2 regions of the Desulfosporosinus sp. BICA1-9 genome follow, and region 2 is predicted to be linked to the other one. Evidence: riboswitches for the same ligand, from Rfam matches in the RefSeq annotation. Region 2 holds a riboswitch; the other holds the start of a gene.
The links. A riboswitch is a leader RNA that binds a small molecule or an ion and turns the genes downstream of it on or off. The one in region 2 is predicted to bind glycine.

Region 1 (10,910 bases), on a different contig from region 2:
TGACCAAGCCAAAGGCATTGCCTTCATCCGTATCCAAATGTAAATCCAAAGCGTAGTCAGGGCTAACTCGGACAAGTACCCGTTCTAAAATTCCGCCTCTTGGACCAGGAATGGCGACACTTACATGATCCCCATCTTTTACTGAATACTTTGTGGCATCTTCAGGAGTCATGTGGATATGACGAGCAGCAATAATCACACCTTGATCCAAGTGAATACGGCCCTTTGGGCCTTCGACTTCAATACCTGGGGTTCCTTCAAGTTTTCCTGAATCCCGGACTGGAGGTTTAACCCCTATTTTAAACCTATCTGTCTCAGTGAGCTCTACTTGAGATACTTTCCTTGCAGGTCCCAAAACACGGACTCCGGTGATCGACCCTTTTGGTCCGATCAGAGTTATCGTCTCTTCGCAGGCAAACTGACCAGGTTGGCTTAGGTCTTTTGTTTTAGTCAAAGTATACCCCGCTCCAAAAAGAGCTTCAATATGTTCTTCGGACAAATGTATATGTCGATTAGAAATGCCTACAGGTGCTTTAAAAATTCCCATAGAGTTCATACAACCTCCCTATAAAATAGTATACCCTTTCAAACTGTGCCTAAAATATTGTTCAAGCTTAAACCATTCTATTTCAGCTATTATACTCTATTTTAAACAAAAACGACATAACTGTATCAAAATTTTGTCGAATAAACCAATATTTTAAATATTCTGCAGGGTATACACACTTAGTTCTATGTTTATTTCAAAGTCTTAACATCCTTATCTTGAATTTTATTATACACTCATGATATGACTGTGGTTCGAAAAATTTACGAAAATAAAAATCCCGCAAATTACTTACGGGATATAGAAACTACGTTAACCACACTATTTCACCATCTTGAAACACTGGCACAATCGGCAAAATATTAGGTGTAGAACAATAAACTAAATCTCGTTCAAAACCTAAGGAAATGAGCTTTTTTCCGTGCACCGAGCTACGGATCTTGTCAGTAAGATGATCCTCTGAACATTGATATAACATACGCGCCGCTTCACCCAAATCATTGAGAATTACATTTGATCCCAAGGCATCAATGAACATTCCCGCACAAAGTATGTCCGGAAGATCAAACCGTTCTTCCGTACCTGCACAAATCACAACAATCCCTTGAAGTTTATCATTTCTTTCAAATTCCCGTAAAATCGCCAAAACTATACTCTGCATATTTACAAAAGAAGCCATCCAGATCATGGGCGCAGCGATTGAATCTCGTATTGCACGAGTACCGTTCGTGGTTGTCATTATGACTCTTCTGCCCCCCACTTTTTCCGGAACATAGTCAAAGGGTGAATTACCTAGATCAAACCCTTCAATAATCAGCGAATCACGTTCCCCTCCCAATAATGATCCGGGGAGTGTTAAGCGTTTTTCCAAAGCCTCTTCCGAAGTAAGCACTGGTACAATTGCTTGGCATCCATTAGCTAAAGCAGTTACAATAGTGCTTGTTGCCCTTAAAACATCAATCACGATTACTAATTTGTCCTCCAAATAGGGTATCCGTGGAGAACCGGCACTCGGTAAGACTTCAATCTGCATGCGATCACCCCCATTCAAAAAATTGTGAATTACAGCACAATTCTGGACTTGCTAATGTCACTATCATCCAATTTTCTATATTCAACTTTTTTGTCGTAAATCCTGCAAGTTGTTCGAAAAATCGCGAACTACTTTTTAGCGCTTTTTTGTCCAAGCCTCTGAACTATATTTAGGGAGCATTTCTTCCATTAAGATCTTTTCTTGATCTGTTAATTGACTCCTCAAAAGTTCGATCCCCATAATATCACGAAATCCGGAACAAATTTCATATTCTAACTCTTCACGCCCAATGGGTTGAGTCCATACTTCATCCAAAGCACACGCTTTAGCTTTAAACCCTGTCAGTAATCTCTGACCCACCCCCTCACTAGGAAACTTGAGCAATCGAAAGAGGCGCTCTGCATCAAAATGGAGAAGGATTGACCCATGCTGCAAAAGCACCCCCTCTTTCCGCACCTGAGCACTGCCGACAAGTTTGCGACCATCGACCACTAATTCATACCAAGAAGGAGACTCGAAACACACAGCAGAGCGTTCCCGTTGTTTTACCTCACTGGCAACCATTTCTGCCTCAACCCCTAAGGTTCGAAATCCTTTTAGCAAGGCCTGACTAATTCTCAGGTAGGATTGAACCACTGTCCCCGCAACATTAGGGTTATCCTCTGGGGCAATAACGCTATAAGTTAGTTCATATTCGTGCAAGACTGCTCTGCCACCTGTTGGACGACGAACTATATCGATTCCTTCAACCTGGCAGGCCTCTTCATTCACCTCTTTATGGTAACTTTGGGCATACCCCAAAGAAAGTGTCGCTGGATTCCACCCGTAAAAGCGGAGCACAGGTTGAGGATCTTCCGAATGGGCCATGGAGAGTAAGAGCGCCTCATCAATAGCCATATTCTCAGCACCAGAGTACACTGCATAAGGAAAATATCGCCAAGTTGCCATAATTACTCCTTTCTCCTCCCCACATTCTGATCCACATTCGTTCTCAAATATCCCCAAGCTATTTCAACTTCATCCCGGATCAAAGCCCGAGGATAATTATAAAGTTCTTCGCCAGGCTTTTCATTATAATATGGACGGTTACAACCCTTGCAACCAGAGGTTTGAAAGGGCTCTCCACCCCTCGTTTTTTGGAGTTCATCAATACTGAGGTTAAAATCAAGGACCTTACCTTCTCCAAAATGAAATTGATCTACCCGGGCCAAACCCTGCCGAATTAGATCGTGGGCAACCTGTATCCGACGATAATGCGCCATTTCTGGTGGTTTAATCCCCTCCAATCGTGTCCCTTTGACTGGCGTGAAAGCAAAGAGCGCAACAGTAATTCCTCGATCGTACAGGGTTTGAAGACAGCGAACCATCTCTTCTTCATTTTCTCCAAGACCTACAATCAAGTGTGTCGCTAGATGCCCGGGGAACCTTTCTGCTGCTTCACTGAGTAATGTAAAGCGTTCAACCCACGATCCATCTTTAGTTTGAGCATATATTTCTGCTGTCGCAGCGTCTAAGGCAATGCTAATATGATCAACGCCGAGGTCCAATAGTTCTTGCACTTCTTCAAGGGTTCGCGGTCCAGCCGACACACATATAGGTAGGTCCGAATGATTTCTTACCACTTTCACCCATTGCTTGGTTTCCTCCAAAGCGACCTTGTCTTGAACCACTTGAAAACAAACCCTCTGTAAGACCGTTTGGGCCTCGGGAAAAGCCAACCCTTTAACAACCTCTTGCCCTGCAAATTTTGGCCAACTAACTCGTGAAAGGAGATCAGCACGAGCGCTGCTATTACGGGCCTGAGCACAAAAAGCGCAGTCAAATCGACAACGTTCACCAACCATCAGGTAAGCGGTTGTGGGCAAAGCATCCGCTTTAACCTTCTTTAGACCTAACACATTTGCCGTACCTATAGAACAACGGATTGTCATAGTGCACAACACTCCTCTCCTCGGATTACTCGTAACCCCAATTCATTGGCGATACGACGTGCAGCCGGTGTCGGCATAACTAGTCGGTTTAACCCTAAAGAAACTGCTGCTTCATCTAATTTTTGGCGATATCCACCTTTGGGACGCATACAACCTAAGGCTAAGGGCAAGTCTGGAAAACGCAATCTCGCCTTGGCTAAGAAACGAATAACCTCCTCCACAGACAGGGGCTGACGTGAGGCATAGCGAGTTCCAGGCGTTGGAATAAAAACATTAAAAACTAATCCACTGAGACCTAGTTCTTGGAGGGTATCTAAAGCCCTTTCCTCTCCCCCCCACTCTCCCCCTCTCAGGCCAAGCGTTAAATGGGGAATTACACGGACGACTTCTCGAAGTTCAAGGTAAACACGGCGGTAATCTTCCGGACCCTGCTGGAGCCCGTAAACCTCCTGAATCGTTGCGCGGTCGGCAACAAAATCAAACGAGACAACGTCAGCTAAATCTTTTAGCAAAGCGATTTCCTTTTTTTCCAGTAATCCAACATGAAAATTCAAACGCACGTCCTGTTTCAACTTATGAAGAAACTCAAGATGTTTAGCAAAGGGTACCTTCCCTTCGTCAGTACACCCTCCACTAACAAGGGCACTTCGAAAAGGGTAGTTCGAAGTGCATGATTCATCCTGGATCTGAACATCTCCAACGTTCCGCATTCCTTTAAGGTAGTGCCCCCCACAGTGTGCACAATTCAAAGCACAGGACTGACCGGTAAGTGTGATGCTCTCCGTTTGAGAAGGAAAGTCAAACCATATTTCATCGGCAAAATGCTTCTTCCGCACTTCCCAAGCGCGTTGAACCAAGGCCTGAGTCTCTAATTCTATAGTTTCCATCTCTTTCTCCTTCTCGCTACTTTTAGAAAAAGCCGCCCTAAAATTAGAGCGGCTTTTAGTTATGAGGTTTTACTTTTTCTGCCAACGCAAGTTTGGCTTCCGCACCGCACCTACTTCATCTAAGCGCGTTACTAACGTCGTATAAGGTGCATTCTTAACAAGATCTGGAGTGCTAGAGGCTTCCTCTGCGATCTTGATCAGTACGCTGGCAAATTCGTCCAGTGTTTCAATGCTCTCTGTCTCCGTAGGCTCAATCATCATAGCCTCCTCAACAATGATCGGGAAATAGATGGTCGGAGGATGATAGCCATAATCTAATAAGCGCTTGGCAATATCTAACGTATGCACCCCAGTCGCTTTAAGGTTTTTCGGGGTAATAATAAATTCATGTTGACAAACTCTATCAAAAGGCAGGTAATAATGCTCTTTTAGAATGCTCATGAGATAGTTGGCATTCAAAACTGCATTTTCTGAGGCTGTATGCAACCCTTTGCCACCAAGGCTACGTATATAAGCATACGCCCTAACCAATATCGAGAAATTCGAGTAAAATGAGCGAACCCGTCCGATGGAAAGAGGCCTATTACTTTCCAGGGTAAATGTTCCATCCTCTCTGCGAACCACCACTGGCTTGGGCAGAAACGGCGCCAAAAACTTCTTAACCCCTACTGGACCAGAACCTGGTCCTCCACCACCGTGAGGGGTAGAGAAGGTTTTGTGCAGATTGAGATGGATCACATCAAAACCCATATCTCCAGGACGGGTAATACCCATAATCGCGTTGGTATTAGCTCCATCATAATATAATAAACCACCTGCGTCATGAACCAATTGCGTAATTTTCAAAATATTTTCATCAAAGAGTCCCAATGTATTAGGATTTGTCAACATTAGAGCAGCAACTTCATCATTAAGGACTTTCTTTAAAGCCTCCAGGTCAACTCCACCACGTTCGCTGGAAGGGATCTGGATAATCTCATATCCAGCCATGGCTGCTGTCGCTGGATTCGTTCCATGAGCAGAATCTGGGACAATCACTTTTTTGCGTTTCTGATCTCCACGCTGGTCATGATAAGCTTTGATGATTAATATCCCGGTCATTTCCCCATGGGCCCCAGCAGCAGGCTGGAGAGTAAACTCATCCATTCCTGTCAATTCACCGAGGTCTTCTTGAAGTTCCGCCATCAGCTGTAAAGCCCCTTGCGTCATGGCTTCTGGCTGATAAGGGTGAAGGGCCGTAAAGCCGGGCAGACGAGCCAACATTTCGTTCACTTTCGGGTTATATTTCATAGTGCATGATCCTAAAGGATAAAACCCGGTGTCCACACCATGATTGAACGTCGAAAGGTGAGTAAAGTGGCGGACCACGTCTATTTCGGAGAGTTCTGGGAGTTCCGGCTGCTGTTGCCGTAATAAAGAGTTAGGTATCAGGGTTTCGACTGGAACTTCAGGTACATCACATGAAGGTAAACTGACCGCACTTCGCCCATGAGCACTGAGGTCAAAAATTAATGGTTCTAACTCTTTCATTGGATTTCCCCCAATCTGGCCACGAGCCGGTCAATATCTGCTTTACTCTTAGTTTCAGTTACACAGAATAGCAGGTGACGATCTAATTCCGGATAGAATCGAGCCAGCTCCAGTCCGCCAATAATCTGATCTTTCAAAAGCATAGCATTGACTCGCGCAGGTTCAACCGTCGTCTCAATCACAAATTCATGGAAGAACGGACCTGAAAAAGCCAGCTTCATTCCTGGAATTTTAGCAATCTCTTGCGCTGCATAATGGGCATTCTGCAAATTCAAATTGGCTAATTCCTTAAGTCCGGTCTTACCGAGGGCACTTAAATGCATGGTAAAAGCTAAGGCGCAAAGGGCCTCATTAGAACAAATATTAGAAGTCGCCTTTTCACGACGAATATGCTGTTCGCGAGCCTGCAGAGTTAGAACAAATCCTCTTTTGCCGTTTTTATCGGTTGTTATACCAACAATTCGTCCTGGCATCCGCCGTACAAATTTATCCCGGCAAGCCAAAAAACCTAGATATGGACCTCCGTAATTGAGAGGGTTCCCAAAAGGCTGCCCTTCCCCAACCACAATATCCGCCCCACATTCGCCCGGAGATTTAAGCAGACCTAAGGAAACTGGATTGACTGACATAGCCACTAAAGCCCCTTTGGCATGGGCAAGCTGTACGATCTCCTCCGCTTTTTCAATGCCGCCAAAGAAATTTGGATTTTGAACCAGCACACCGGCTATATCTTCTTGAAGGGCAGCCTCCAGAGCTGCTCGGTCAGTCTCACCATTCTTAAAAGGGATTTCTACCAGTTCCACGCCCCGTGGGCGTAGATAAGTTTTGAGTACCTCTCGATACTCAGGATGCACGGTTTGAAGCACAAGTACTTTGTCCCTTCGTGTCGCATCACAGGACATGATAGCGGCTTCCGCTAAAGCGGTCGCCCCATCATACATAGAGGCGTTGGCCACATCCATTCCCGTTAGTTCACACACTAAGGTCTGATATTCATAAATTGCCTGCAGAGTCCCTTGACTAATCTCGGGCTGATAGGGAGTATAGGCTGTATAAAATTCAGAACGCAATAATAACTGGTCAATAAAACTCGGGATATAATGCTCGTAAGCCCCAGCTCCCAAGTAAGAACTGAACTCTTCCACAGTTTTATTTTGATTAGCCAATCCTTTAACGTGTTTGACTAAATCTTGCTCTGACATCCCTCCACGAATAGCCAGAGGGCGTTGTAAGCGAACTTCTTTAGGAATATCCTCAAAGAGTTCCTCGACTGACTTAACCCCAATACGGGCTAAGAGGCGCGCCTTTTGACTGTCCGTATTCGGTACAAAGTTCATTCTAATGTTCCTCCTGTGCTAAAAACGTCTCGTATTCCTCAGCAGACATCATGCTGTCTAGAGCAGATAAATCATCGGCTTCGACTTTAATCAACCAACCCTCACCATACGGATCACTATTTAACAGTTCAGGGGTATCCATAACCAAGGTGTTGACTCCAACGACTTTCCCGCTTACTGAGGCAGTAATATCGGAAACTGCTTTGACCGATTCTACCGTACCATAGGACTTTCCTACAGTGACCGTCGAGCCTTCATCTGGAAGCTCAACAAACACGACATCTCCCAGACTTTCCTGTGCATGGTCCGTGATTCCAAAGGTCACAACATTCCCTTCCACTCTGGCATATTCATGGTCTTTGTTATACTTTAATTCAACTGGATTCATACGATCATCCTCCTCAAATTTTGGTTATCTTACCCTAAGGTTAAATAAACATCCGTTCGTCCCTATGCTCACTTCAGGAGCTTTCGTGCATCGATTATTTGCCACGTTTATAAAACAAGGAAGGAATAATCTTTGCCTGCACAGCCTTTCCTCGAATCATAACGTCTAAAGTTTCACCTAGAACGGCCAGATCTGTACGAACCAGACCCAAAGCTATATTTTTATTAAGAGTTGGAGAAAATGAACCTGAGGTGACAAAGCCAATTTCTTGACCATTCTTTTGAAGTGGATAATGCGAACGGGCAATTCCTCGCTCAATCATTTCTAGGCCAACAAGCTTGCGCGGAACTCCATTTTCCTTTTGAGCAAGGAGCACCTCGCGGCCAATAAACGTTGCTTTATCTAGTTTGACGAAAATACCAAGACCTGCTTCTAGCGGGGTTATCTCAGCTCCTAATTCATTGCCATATAACGGGAGTCGAGCTTCGAAGCGCAGTGTGTCACGGGCTCCCAATCCAATCGGTTGTACCCCTTCAGCAGCGCCAGTTTCTAAGATTTTCCGCCATAATTGACGACTATATTCTGGTGCAACATAGATTTCAAATCCATCTTCTCCAGTATAGCCTGTGCGAGAAATAAGACAGGGTGCCCCATCAACTTCTTCATGAAGGAAGGTATAATATCTAATCTGCGCTAAATCAGCCTTGGTAATACGTTGCAAAATCGTTTCTGCTAAAGGTCCTTGCAAGGCGAGTTGCGCATATTGTTCAGAAACGTTCTCAACGACAACCTCAAATTTTTCGGCTTGTTCCCTAATCCAGGCAAAATCCTTATCCGCATTTGAAGCATTGACGACTAGAAAAAAGCGCTCCAGATTATAGCGATAAACGAGCAAATCGTCTACAATGCCGCCGTTTTGGTAACACATTGGGGAATAAAGAATTTTCCCATCTTCAAGCTTACTGGCGTCATTAGTAATCAACATTTGAACAAATGCCAGTGCCTCTTTGCCTCGAACATCAATCTCTCCCATATGTGAGACATCAAAGAGACCCGCCTTTGTCCGCACTGCATGGTGTTCTTCTATCACACCTGCATACTGGACAGGCATTTCCCATCCGCCAAAGTCGATCAGTTTGGCCTTCCCTGCCGTATGTTCCTCATAAAGTGGGGTACGTTTTACTTCAACCATGTAGAACACCTCCTCCTTCTTTGATCAGTTAGATTTTTTAAAAACTGTGACGCTTTCTGGTACCGACAGACCGTCGGAATCATCGCTCTGAAAGCTCATTAGCATTTGCTATCTCTCATATTGTGTCACTTAGTAACTGATATCACCCATGAAAATGATACCAAAAACTCCATAAAAAAGGACAGAGGAAGTGCGTATCGCACTTCCTCTGTCCTTTAAACCTGAGAGATTCGCCGTTTCCAGCTTCCCCTTTGGTGTTCTCTTTATGAGAAACTCTCCAGAGTCCCGTCAACTAGCAGTACTTTTGCCTGAGAGTTTGCTCCTTAAAAAAGCGATTTTTAAGGGATTTCTCCTTCGGCGCCTGGATTTATCAGATCTCTCCCGCTAGTCTCATTCGGTTATTAAACTTATTATTCAATATAATATGCTATTTCGCCCATTATGTCTACTGGGATTTTATTACTGAAAGGAATTTAAAGACTTTTGACCACCGTACTACAACGCGGGCAAATGGTCGGATGATCAGAATCCTTTCCGACTTCCTCATGGAACATCCAGCAACGCTCACATTTTTCCCCGTTAGCCGGTTGCACCAAAATCCCTAAACCCTCGTGAACTTCTGCTAGTTGTACGTTTTCCGGTCTATTTTCCTGGGGTTTATGCACCGTTAAACCCGAAACAATGAAAATTTCCGCAAGATTAGGAACTTGCTGTAGGAAACCATACTGTTCCTCCGTCGGATAAAGGTCCACCTGAGCGGTTAATGGGTGATTGATCAGTTTTTCTTGACGCGCCATTTCCAAGGCTTTAGAGACGTCGGTCCGCAAGGCTAAGATTTGATCCCAAGTATCCACCATAGTAACGTTCATCCACTCAGCATTCACTTTCGGCATTTCTGCCATTTGGATATTTTCCAAGGTCTTTTCTCCAGGAATATATGGCCAGATTTCTTCCGTTATAAACGACAAAACCGGCGCTAAGAGACGAACCAGAGAATCCAGCACTTCAAATAGTACTGTCTGTGCGGAACGGCGAAGAAGGGATGTTTTTCCTTCGACATAGAGTCTATCTTTAACAATGTCCAAGTAAATGGCACTTAATTCAACCGTGCAGAAATTATGAATGGTATGGTAGACCCAGTGAAATTCATAGGTTTCATAACCCTGAAGTACGCGTTCAACCACTTTAGAGAGCTTAAGCAGAGCCCAACGGTCAAGTTCCTGAAGTTCCTGATAGGAAACTTTATCCTTCGCAGGATCAAAGTCATTGAGATTGCTCAATAAGAAACGAAGGGTGTTACGAATCTTCCTATAGGCTTCGGACATTTGCTTCATAATCCTAGGAGAAGCCGCGACATCATTCTTATAATCGACTGAACTAACCCATAACCGTAAAATATCAGCACCTAATTCTTGGACGACCTTAAGCGGGTCTACACCGTTGCCCAGTGATTTAGACATCTTACGCCCTTGCTCATCGACAACAAAGCCATGTGTCAGTACGTTGCGGTAAGGTGCCTGACCGAAAGCCGCCACTGCCGTAGATAATGAGGAATTGAACCAGCCCCGATGCTGATCCGAACCTTCTAAATAAAGATCCGCTGGCCAAGCTAGGTGATCCCGTTGTTTTAAGACCCCAGCATGACTCGTGCCGGAATCAAACCAGACGTCCATAATATCGGTCTCTTTGCGAAATTTAGTTCCACCACAATCACAGGTAAACCCATCCGGTAACAGTTCCGTAGCAGAATGTGCAAACCAAGCGTCTGACCCTTCTTGACGGAATATCTTCTGCAGAAAGGAGATCGTTTGGTTATTGACGACCACCTTTCCACAATCCTCACAATAGAAGATGGGAATTGGAACTCCCCAAGTCCTTTGCCGAGAAATACACCAATCTCCACGATCGGCAATCATGTTAAAGATTCGATCCTTACCCCAAGCAGGAATCCAGCGCACCTTCTCGATCTCATCTAACGTTGCTTGCCTAAATCCATCGATAGATGCAAACCATTGTTCCGTCGCTCGGAAAATAATCGGGCTCTTGCAACGCCAACAGTGAGGGT
Region 2 (10,910 bases):
TTACTTCATCAACTGGGATTACACTTTTAATACCGGCAAGCGCCAAGTCAATAGCTACGAGTGCATTAGCAGCACCTGCTGCATTTCTTTTCACACAAGGGACTTCTACCAAACCAGCAACCGGATCACAGACAAGCCCTAAAATGTTCTTCAGAGCGATGGCACAGGCGTGACCGCATTGTTCAGGTGTGCCCCCGGCCATTTCCACCACTGCAGCAGCAGCCATTCCTGAAGCGCTGCCGCATTCCGCTTGGCACCCCCCGGCAGCACCGGAAATCCCTGCATTTTTGGCTATAACTATGCCCACTCCAGACGCTGTAAAAAGCGCATTAACGAGGTCTTCTTCAGAAGAATTTAGTTTTTCGGCGACCGTTAACAAAACTCCTGGTAATATGCCGCAAGAACCAGCCGTCGGAGCCGCTACAATACGACCCATGGCAGCATTGACCTCGGCTATAGCTATTGCCTTCAGTATTGCCCCATCTAATACTTGCCCACCTAAGAGTTTACTTTTTGCCATTGCCTCCTGAAGTAGTTGGGAATCCCCGCCTACCATGCCGCTAAACGACTTGTTAATTTGACTCAGTCCTTTTCCTAAGGACTCCCTCATTACCCCTAACCGTTCCTGCATCTTTCGGTACAATTCCGTTTGGGACTGACCTAAAACCTCAGCTTGATCCTCCAAAATTATCGCAGACAAACGTTTACCTTCTAAGGTAGACTTTTCGATTAACTCTTGAATACTCGTATAGGAGATCATTTTTGCCCTCGCTTTCCAATTAAAGAGGTTTAACTAAGGTCACAGATAATAGGGTTGATATTGTATTTAAAGTCTCCATCGTTTCCCGGTCGCACTCCTCATCCGTTTCAATAACCATCATAGCTTGTAAACCAAGTCGTTCTCGGGTAACGTACATTTGGGCTATGTTAATACCCTTTCCGGCCAAAACTCCAACAACCGCTCCGACAGTACCCGGCCGATCAAGATGAGGAATAATCAGGGTGTGAAATTGTCCACTAAAATTAACTGAGAAACCCAATACGTTAATTACCTTGATATTGCCGCCGCCGACAGAAGAAGCTACCACAGAAATTGGTTTTCCCGAAACACCGCTGGAAATAATCTTAGCAGTATTGGGGTGAACCTCCCCTAAATTCGATTTATGAAAAGTTACCTGGATGCCTACTTTGGCCGCAATAGCTACAGCTTCCCTGATTCGTTCATCATCGGTAGAGAAGCCCAACAAGCCCCCGACGATAGCGCGGTCCGTACCGTGGCCCAAGTATGTTTCGGCGAAGGAACCGTGCAGGTATACATCCGCTTTTACGATCTGCTCTCCTAATACGATTCTGGCAATTTTTCCAATCCTGACAGCACCCGCGGTATGGGAACTGGATGGCCCTATCATCACTGGACCCAGGATGTCAAATACGTTCATCAGATACCCCTCCAGACCAAGACTATGATAATCCATTAACGGTATAAGGGATATTTAGCACAAATATCTTTAACCGTATGTTTTAATATTTCTTTGTTAGTTACAAAATCCTCGGATAAAGCTACGTCAACAATCTCAGCAATAGCGTGCATTTCCGGTTCCTTAAACCCTCTAGTAGTTGCTGCAGGAGTACCGATGCGCAAACCACTGGTAACAAAAGGACTCTGCGGATCGAAGGGAATAGTATTCTTGTTTACAGTGATTCCAATCTCGTCTAATCTATGCTCACCTTCCTGACCAGTTAGCTGTCTATTGCGCAGATCCACCAGCATTAAATGGGTATCTGTTCCACCAGAAACCAGATGGAAACCACGTTCCCGTAGGGAATTAGCCAAGAAAGCGGCATTATTAATGACCTGTTTTTGGTATTCCGTAAATTCAGGTTTTAACGCTTCTCCCAATGCTACTGCTTTAGCTGCTATCACATGCATCAGCGGCCCTCCCTGGATTCCCGGGAAAACGGATTTATCAATAGCTTTGGCATATTCCTCCTTGCACATGATTATTCCACCTCGGGGTCCTCTTAAGGTTTTATGAGTAGTGCTGGTAACAAAATCTGCATATGGAACTGGATTGACATGCAAACCAGTAGCCACTAATCCCGCAATGTGAGCCATATCAACCATCAACAATGCGTCAACTTCGTCGGCAATTTCTTTAAACCTTTTGAAATCCAAAGCCCTGGGGTAAGCGCTCATTCCAGCTACAATCATTTTCGGTTGATATTCTTTGGCCCGTTGGGCAATTTTATCATAATCCAAAGTTTGGGTTTCCACTTCGACTCCATACGAATCAAATTGAAAATAAGTACCGGAAATATTTACCGGACTGCCGTGGGTCAGATGTCCACCATGGGAAAGATTAAGTCCCATTACCTTGTCTCCGGGTTTAAGAACAGCAAAATATACCGCAGTATTGGCCTGAGCACCCGAGTGAGGTTGAACATTTACATGTTCGGCATCAAATAATGCTTTTGCCCGCTCAATGGCGATGCTTTCCACAATGTCTACATATTCACACCCACCATAATAACGTTTACCCGGATAACCCTCGGCGTATTTGTTCGTTAAAACGCTTCCTTGAGCCTCCATTACCATCGGAGAAACGAAATTTTCCGAGGCAATGAGTTCAATCTTTTCATTTTGTCGATTAAGTTCAAGTTCAATAGCCCTGGCTACCTCGGGATCGTGGTTAATTAATTTAGTCAATTTCTTTTCCTCCTTGTGCTATGCAGGTCAAAGGGAATAGGATTTACATTCAGGATCAGGTTCGATTAATTTTGTCATGGCATTCCTCCTTGAAAATTGACTATAATAAAAAGACAGAAGCATACAACAGCATAGTTAGCTGCCATACTTCTGTCCTTTTACCTGAGAGTTTACTTGAAAGTCAAGTTGCTCCTTTGGTGGCCCGCCTTTGGCAGGCACTCTCCAGAATCCCGTCCGCCGAAAGTACATTTGCCTGAGATCTTCAGCACTTCTTCAGTCTAAAGAAGTCCCTTATGCCTTCGGCGTCCCCAGCTCAAGTTAAACAACGTGGGGAACTCTCCTATCGTCTTCATCCGGTCGTATTATATTAGTTCTATTTCCCTACTTGAGAAAACTCTAACTGATCAGCTATGATGGAGTTAAGACTTCCATCTGAACTAAGTCTTTCTCTATGACATAATTTTATTGTGTTTACTTATGACATTCAACGTAAAAACTTTCATTATTTTATGAAATCAGTGAATATTTTTCTATTCTTCTAATAGTTACCGTACTTAGACTGAAGTCGGCCTGTACTTGAGGATCCTGCTTAAAACTAATTTATTTGTGCTTAATTTTTTGATTATTTAAAAACTCAACAGCTTAAGTAAAATTTCCAGCTTCAATCTATTCATAGGGTTCTCTAGGTTGAAGTTAATCAAATTATTTATATCGTCTATTCTCTTTCGAACAGTATTAATGTGTATGAAAAGTTGCTTTGCTGTAAGACTATAGTTCATTTTGCAATCCAGATAGGTTTTCAATGTTCCTACTAACTCCCTATGGTCATCCTTTTTAATTAAATTATTTATGTCCTTTAGCATTATTTCTAGCTCATCTTCCTTGATGTCTATCCAAGCAAAAACTCCTAGCCCCGAGTAAGTGAGGTAATCCTCATGTGGATATAAAAGTCTACCAATTCTTATAGTCTGTACACATCTAGAATAGTTTCTCTTTATTTCAAATATTGTATCGCTAATATCCGAGATACCAAACACTAGCCTTATATTCTTTATTATATTTTCTAAACTTTTCTGTATTTCCTTAGAAGCTTTCCTGATTAACTCCAAGCTTTTTCCAGCTGAAATTCTATCATTGATTGGAAATAGAAAAACACAGCTGCTTTCATCGATTATAGCCATTCTAGCTCTCACCTGACTAATACTTTTATTGACAGTATCCTTAATCACGTCCTTGTAGCTTGATAGAATAACCTCTTTGTTTATTTGCTTCATTAAAAGTAAATGATAGTTCACGTTTATATCTATACCAAAGTCAATGGCACTTTTAGCTAAAATTTCATTATTTGACAAGCTCCCTGATATAACTTCTGTCACAAATTTTTCAAAACCTACGTCCCCAATGCTCTGAGCAACTAGTATTTGCTCATATAAGGATTGAAGTAATAAAAATCCAATGCGTAAAGCGAATTGATCATAATAGTCTATAAGCCCTGTAGCTTCAACCACTACAAAGTAAGCCTTGCTCTTGTCTCCAACCGCAATAGGTACAGTAATCCAACTATAAGGTTTGTCGTACTTATCATCATGGAACTTATATCTAATCATTTTAAGGTTGTCACATAGTATTTCTTCGGTGAAATGGAATGAAGGACTCCAAAAATCTTCTATTTTTAGGTCACCGGCTAGCCTTAAAAATGCAGGAGAGCTATAATATGCCTTTTCACTTGATAAATCATAGAGCATGGCCGGAAACTTCATTTCTTTTTCTATCTGAGACAGTATTTTCTTTATCTTTCTGACTTGATAGGATAAATCGGAAAAGCTCCTCGGATTTATATTGCCAATGTTAAATTGCCTTATGTTTTTGTTCATTACAAGTACATTTAGCTGATTCATCATACCCATCCATGAAGGATCTGGCGGAATAATGATGAGGGGTATATCATAATCATCAAAGGCTGCTATTATATGGTCTGGGATGTTTTTTAGGAATCTTAGCTTTATTCCTAGTCCTGACGTTTCCTTAAATTTGTCTGTCTTTATGTAGTCCTCAAACAATCCTGGATTTTGTTGAAATATATAACCCGAAGATATGACCAGTTCTCTACCCTTTGTCCAGTTAAATCCATCCGGAGCGTCTAGTATCGCTAAGCCCTGTATCTGTTTATCTAAGCCTCCATGACCTGCAATTACCTTAAAGTCTTTGAAGAACTGTGATTTTAAAATTTCTCTAAGAGATATACCCATGTTCTCACCTACTCTCTACTATGGATATTTAATTAATCATTAACTGTGATAAATGTGTCTCAGAAGCGGAGAAGGAAAAGAAGCTAACTTTTCCCCATGTTAACCAGTTGTTCTGCCATTCGTGCAATTTGCCCCAGGGCCTGAGTCAATTCTTGCGAGGCAATGGCCTGAGCATCGGTTACAACTTCAAGTTGTTCAACCGCCTCAACAAGCTTATATACTGAATCTTTTACTTCTCGTAGGTCATGTTCGATTTCCTGCGTAGAATCCTTAGTCGACTCAGCCAGTTTTCGAACCTCGTTAGCAACAACCGCAAAACCTCTTCCCTGTTCGCCGGCTCGAGCAGCCTCGATTGAAGCATTTAGGCCAAGAATGTTACTTTGAATAGAAATCTTCCGTATTTTATCAGTCACTGTATTTGTGTGCTCAACTTCCGCAAAGACTTTAACAGTTTCTTCATTCATGCTTCTAACTGTGGCAGCAAGCTCCTCGGAACCGGAGGACATGCTTTCGGCTGAAGCTGAGAGTTCCTCGACTGCTGCAAGAATTTCTTGTCCTGTAATGGTTAAAGCATCGTACTTTGCAGTTGAGATGGTGACTACAATTGAGCCTACAATTTGGCTATTTTCACGGATTGGAAGTGCAATTCCAATATATGGAGTACCCAATACTTCTTTTGGAACACGCTTTATGACTCGTTTGCCTTTTAAAATGGATTCTTCTGCCACACCCCCTTTGGGCAACAGGTCACCCACACTTACTCGAAGGTTTAAGCTTGGGGTTGGATACCATGCGAGAACTTTTTCGGTGTCAAGAACACTTACAGCGACTTCATCATCGTAAAGAAGCTGCATTTCGGTAGCAACATCTAACATCGATTCAAGTTTCATCGACGTTCCTCCAATCATTCTATAATGTATGACACTTATATGGAACTACACTAGCGAAGAAAACAATTGTATTATTCCATATTTACGCAAACCTATTCACGAAACACAAAGACACTAGGCCCTTTCGGACCTAATGCTTTTGTATCATTTTTGTAAGCTTCTTATTTTCTATTTTCTATTTTCTATTTTCTGGTCTATTGTTGAATTCTGCTTTGGCAACTGCTACTAAGCTTGGGTCGTTTAATAGGTCGTACATCATACCTGATAAAATCTCTGCTGCATAGACCATACCTTTCATTCCTATGGAAGCGCCTGATGATGAGGTTGCTTGCCATGAGTGAGCTGCCACTCCTAGTGGCCAGCAAGCTGTGAGGAATAAGTTCATTGGCATTATCCAAGATACGTCTCCACTATCTGAAGAGCCTGCAACTACAACTGAATTTGCATTTTCCTTTTCGAGTACTCCTTGGTGGATATATGTTTTTCCTTTGCTACCTGATGACATAAATTTCTTTATTTCGCCTTCCACTGTTTTTGGGTCTAGGGTTTCTTGGAGAGCTTTTGCAAATACTAGCTCATCCTCAGTATATTTCGGGACACCTATTTCTACCATGTTTTTATGAGTTAGGTCAAATAGTACTCTATTCGGTAGCATCTCATAACAACCACTGATTATCTCGTAATCAACTGTTGTTTCAGTCATCATTGCTGCACCCTTTGCCACCTTGAATAGTCTCTCAGTTATTTCTTCTACGTCCTTTCTAAAAGGTGCTCTTACGTAGTACCATGATTCTGCTTCCTTTGGAATAATGTTTGGCGCTCCACCTGCATTTGTTATAGTGTAGTGGATGCGAGCCTTGTCAATGACATGCTCTCTTAGATAGTTAGCTCCAACATTCATAAGCTCAACTGCATCAAGAGCACTTCTCCCCACCTCAGGCGATTGTCCTGCATGAGAGGATATACCATGGAACTTAAACTTAATTGAGTTATTGGCTAAAAACGCATTCTCTAAAGCAGTGTTGGCATTCATTGGATGCCAGCTTAAAGCAAGGTCACAGCCATCGAAGGCACCCTTTTTTATCATCTTCACCTTACCTGCTAGGGTTTCTTCTTCGGGACACCCGTAAAACCTGATTGTACCACTCATCTTCGTTTCTTCTATATATTTCTTTATTGCCAGTACTGCACCCAGTGCCGCTCCTCCCAGGAGATTGTGCCCGCAGCCATGTCCCGGACCATTGTTATCCACTGAATTAAATTTTGTATCTACAGATTGAGATAACCCTGGTAGTGCATCATATTCCCCTAGCACTGCTATGACAGGTGAACCGCTGCCATACTCTGCTATGAATGCATGCTCCATTCCTGTTATTTCTTTTATTTCAAAACCATGGACTTTTAGTACATTTCTAAATAAATCTGCTGACTCTTTTTCTTTTTCTGAAATTTCTGGGTTGCTCCATACCTTAAGACTTAAATCCTGGACTTCATCCTTTATGATATTCAGATAGTTCAATACATCATTTTTTTCCATTAGCTTTAGTCTCCCTTATTTACCGGATTTACTTTTCTGCAACGCTGTAGCGATAGCTATGGTGCCAAATACTGCTCCTAACGTAACGATATAGCTTGGTCTGCCTGGCAAGAAACTAAATACTCCTGCCTTTAAAGCAAACGTTAATGCTAAGCCTATGCCAAGGGCAATTGGGGCTAGATTTAACTTCATGAGTGCAAATTGGATGAATATGGCTCCAAATAACGACGGTAATAAGTAATTAAAGGCAGCCACTACCTCTGGGGATAACTTCGATAAAATGACAGTTCCTGCAAATACTCCAACTGCTAAAATTACAATATTAACAATAACCGATACCGCCATGCCAAGAGTTGCTACAATGGCACCTTCCTTACTTCCGGGATCTACTCCTGCTACTTTTTGAGATACTGCTGCAGCAGGCACTCTAAGATTTGAAATATTTCCTGTGATAAATGCCATATAGGTTCCTGCTACACCAATGATTGGAAAATAGGACATTGGTTCTATAATCCAAAAGATACCTACTGCGCTTGCTATGGCTATAAAGGCAGTAATGATTGCGCTAAACGGCGGAACAATATCAAAGACGACGAGCAGAACCAGAGCTGGTCCAAAAGATGCCAGTACCCCTAGCCAATTCGTGATCTTACCCCATTTATTTATATAAGGTAAATAGTCACTCTCGAATATATCATTGTTTTTATCCATCATAGTAACCTCCTTTGTTTTTGTTGATTTAAAATACGACTGCTACTAACATTCCACCAAACAAAGCAATTGCCAAAACCCATTCCTTCAGCCATTTAATATTATTTTTATCAGCTAAAGGGGATAATACCAGCATGATGGCTCCCCCTGCCACTGCCGCTATAGTATTATTATTCAATGCTACTAAATGCCCCGATACTAACGAACCAAAGGCGCCTAGCATAGCTGCTACTGAAATTACTTTTAGAAGTCCTTTATCTCCCTTAGAAACTTTGGCCTGTACTTTATCCATTTTGCCTGCTGTAAGGGTTGCGAAAATAATCCAGCCTATGGAGCCTAAAATCATTGTCCATACAGCATTTGCAAAGGCTATATTTGTCATGGGGTCAATACCCATCTTGACACCTACTGCTGCCGTACCAAAGCCCGCGGCCATTAACTCAAACATTACCGAGCCTATGAAGGATAACCTCATCCAGGCCATTGGCCCACCTACCGTGACCAAAAGTGATAACAGCCCTGTTAGAATAATGACGGATGGACCTATAGACGTGATCAAACTACTCTTCATTGCGCTTTTCATTTGTTCTTCCGTCAACCCGATTTCCTTACCCGTTGCATAGGATTTTTTAGCAAAAATAAACGCTTGAAATAATACCAGTAAAATCGCTAGCCCTGCTGCTATCCACATAGGAACACTGTTGGCAATTTGTAAATAATCCATGTCCTTCCTCCTCATATTTTTATTAAGGTTCTTGATATAACTGTATTATTTTCACTCATTTTGTTCAATGTCAAAACTTTCATAATTTAATGTTAATAATGAAAGTATTTTCATCAGTGTTGCCACTACAAAGTAGCGCAACTTCAATTGTCACACATATTGCACCTGCATATTTAAAGAATTAGTCTGAAATGTAAAAAAGACATGGTAGCATTTTTAGCTATCATGTCTTTAGATTTGATTGCATATTTATTTTAAAAACTTTGGTTGCTTAACCCTCACAAGAAAGTATAATGGTCTAGGAAAACTCGACAAGATTCTTTGAAAAGATAATGAACCACTATCGGGTTGAAGAATAACAGTATCCGTATCACTTAGTATGAAAGAAAAAAGACACCATCCAGAAGACCCCTTAATGAGTTCGACAAATTGCGGGAAGTACCAGGTCACTAGGGACTTTCTCCATCATGGCTGTACACACAGATGGTTTCACATAATCTGCAGCCTACACATTTTTCACCGTTAACCTTAATCTTCATAAATCTCTCCTTTGAAATGAGTGGTGATTTGACACACTGCTAAAAAATCGTAGTGCCCAAGGCTTTGCCAATTACAGCCATCACCTTGGGCACGGTGAGAATAAATTTTTATTCCACCAAACTATATACTCACCTGATCTTAAGACGTTAATTTTCCCACCAACAGCTTAAACACTTTTCGTTCTTGAAGCAGAGCTTTTCGATCCTTGATTTGATTCAGCGATAGGCTCACCGTTCTCGCCTTCAAAGGCTCTACCCCAACCTGTAATGACTGAAAAAGCGAACACTATAAATAACATAATAGGGTGAAACGTAGATAAAGCTATTGTTATCGGATTAATGGTTTGAATAAAGGAGTAATCTTTTTGAAGTCCTTGTATAACAATCAGCACTATGAAAATAAAAGCACTAATAAAGGGAACAATTATTGGAATTGTATTCGCAAAACCATCAATTAAATTTGCCCTTCTATAGGGGTGAAGATTGACTGCTCTGCCAACATCATTGGCAATAGGGCCAAACATAATGATCGCCGGACCCGTTGCAGACCCCATTGATAAGGATGACAGCATTATGCCGATCGCCAGACATATTTCTGCACCTCGAGGTGTTTTCGCTAAATCACTGGTAACGATCGCATTAACAAGCCTATCCATAGTACCACTGGCATTAAGTATCCCCACGATTCCAAACAAGGCAATACAGAATATGGAAGTTCCTATCATATTTCTAAAACCAGTATACAGAAAGCCAGTTAATGCTCCATCCTTTACGCTTAAAATATCTTTAAACGTTAGTATTCCAAACCCCAGTGCAATAATTGTACCTGTAACTATACCCCAGGTTATTGCAGTAAAGATATCTCTTGTTTTAATAGCAACATATAAGAGTATTGCAACGGGTATCAGCATAATCAATCCCTTAGGGTCAGTATATTTTTGAAGCAGCTCTGTTGCACCAGTTCCAACACTTCCACCACCACCAAAAACTAAATATAGAACCGTTGCTGCAATAGCCGCAATGATGGAATACTTAAATCTTGTTGCCACGACCCCACCAATATCAGCACTACCCTCTTTATTCTTATATCTTTGGGTTGCAGCTGAAGCGATGGTCGTGTCAGAGATCGGGGCAAGATTATCTCCAAAGATTGCGCCACTTAAGATTGCACCGGCTAATAAGGCTGGATTAGCTCCAAGTAAGATGCCTGCAGGATAGAGAATCGGAAAAGCAGAAAACAGTGTTCCAATTGAGGTACCTGTTGCAGTTGCAATAATACAGGTAGTAACAAAGGTAAAGGCGGTAAATACTCCTCCTTTTAGTCCAATTTCATTCCCTAACCAAACAAATCCTTCAGCAACTCCACTTTTGCCCATAAGCCCTGTAAAGATTCCTACGACCAATAGAATCATGATGAGTACACCAGTCATTGGATTTGAGATACCCTCGAGAACAGAGTCCCAATACTTTTTCCAGTTTTTACTGAAAAAGCTTCCTGCAATGATCCCTACTACTCCACCCATCGCTAAAGCTTCCATTTCAAATACCTTAAA

Region 1: linked by a shared signal. The riboswitch ahead of gcvT (glycine cleavage system aminomethyltransferase GcvT) and the one ahead of glyA (serine hydroxymethyltransferase) in region 2 are both predicted to bind glycine.

What each region holds. Positions count from the first base shown of each region.
Region 1 is NZ_JUEE01000244.1:43,544-54,453, reverse strand. Features, by position in the region: gene JL57_RS30145 (phosphate propanoyltransferase) at 1-547, opposite strand, end outside; gene JL57_RS30140 (2-phosphosulfolactate phosphatase) at 855-1,580, opposite strand; gene JL57_RS30135 (biotin/lipoate A/B protein ligase family protein) at 1,716-2,528, opposite strand; gene JL57_RS30130 (radical SAM protein) at 2,531-3,511, opposite strand; gene JL57_RS30125 (radical SAM protein) at 3,508-4,398, opposite strand; gene gcvPB (aminomethyl-transferring glycine dehydrogenase subunit GcvPB) at 4,468-5,928, opposite strand; gene gcvPA (aminomethyl-transferring glycine dehydrogenase subunit GcvPA) at 5,925-7,265, opposite strand; gene gcvH (glycine cleavage system protein GcvH) at 7,267-7,653, opposite strand; gene gcvT (glycine cleavage system aminomethyltransferase GcvT) at 7,748-8,845, opposite strand; glycine riboswitch at 9,132-9,239, opposite strand; gene ileS (isoleucine--tRNA ligase) at 9,319-10,910, opposite strand, start outside.
Region 2 is NZ_JUEE01000044.1:41,448-52,357, reverse strand. Features, by position in the region: gene sdaAA (L-serine ammonia-lyase, iron-sulfur-dependent, subunit alpha) at 1-760, opposite strand, end outside; gene sdaAB (L-serine ammonia-lyase, iron-sulfur-dependent subunit beta) at 780-1,439, opposite strand; gene glyA (serine hydroxymethyltransferase) at 1,475-2,707, opposite strand; glycine riboswitch at 2,848-2,943, opposite strand; gene JL57_RS05670 (PucR family transcriptional regulator) at 3,334-4,956, opposite strand; gene JL57_RS05665 (methyl-accepting chemotaxis protein) at 5,040-5,846, opposite strand; gene JL57_RS05660 (amidohydrolase) at 6,022-7,383, opposite strand; gene JL57_RS05655 (hypothetical protein) at 7,399-8,097, opposite strand; gene JL57_RS05650 (DUF5058 family protein) at 8,123-8,818, opposite strand; gene JL57_RS05645 (Na+/H+ antiporter NhaC family protein) at 9,525-10,910, opposite strand, start outside.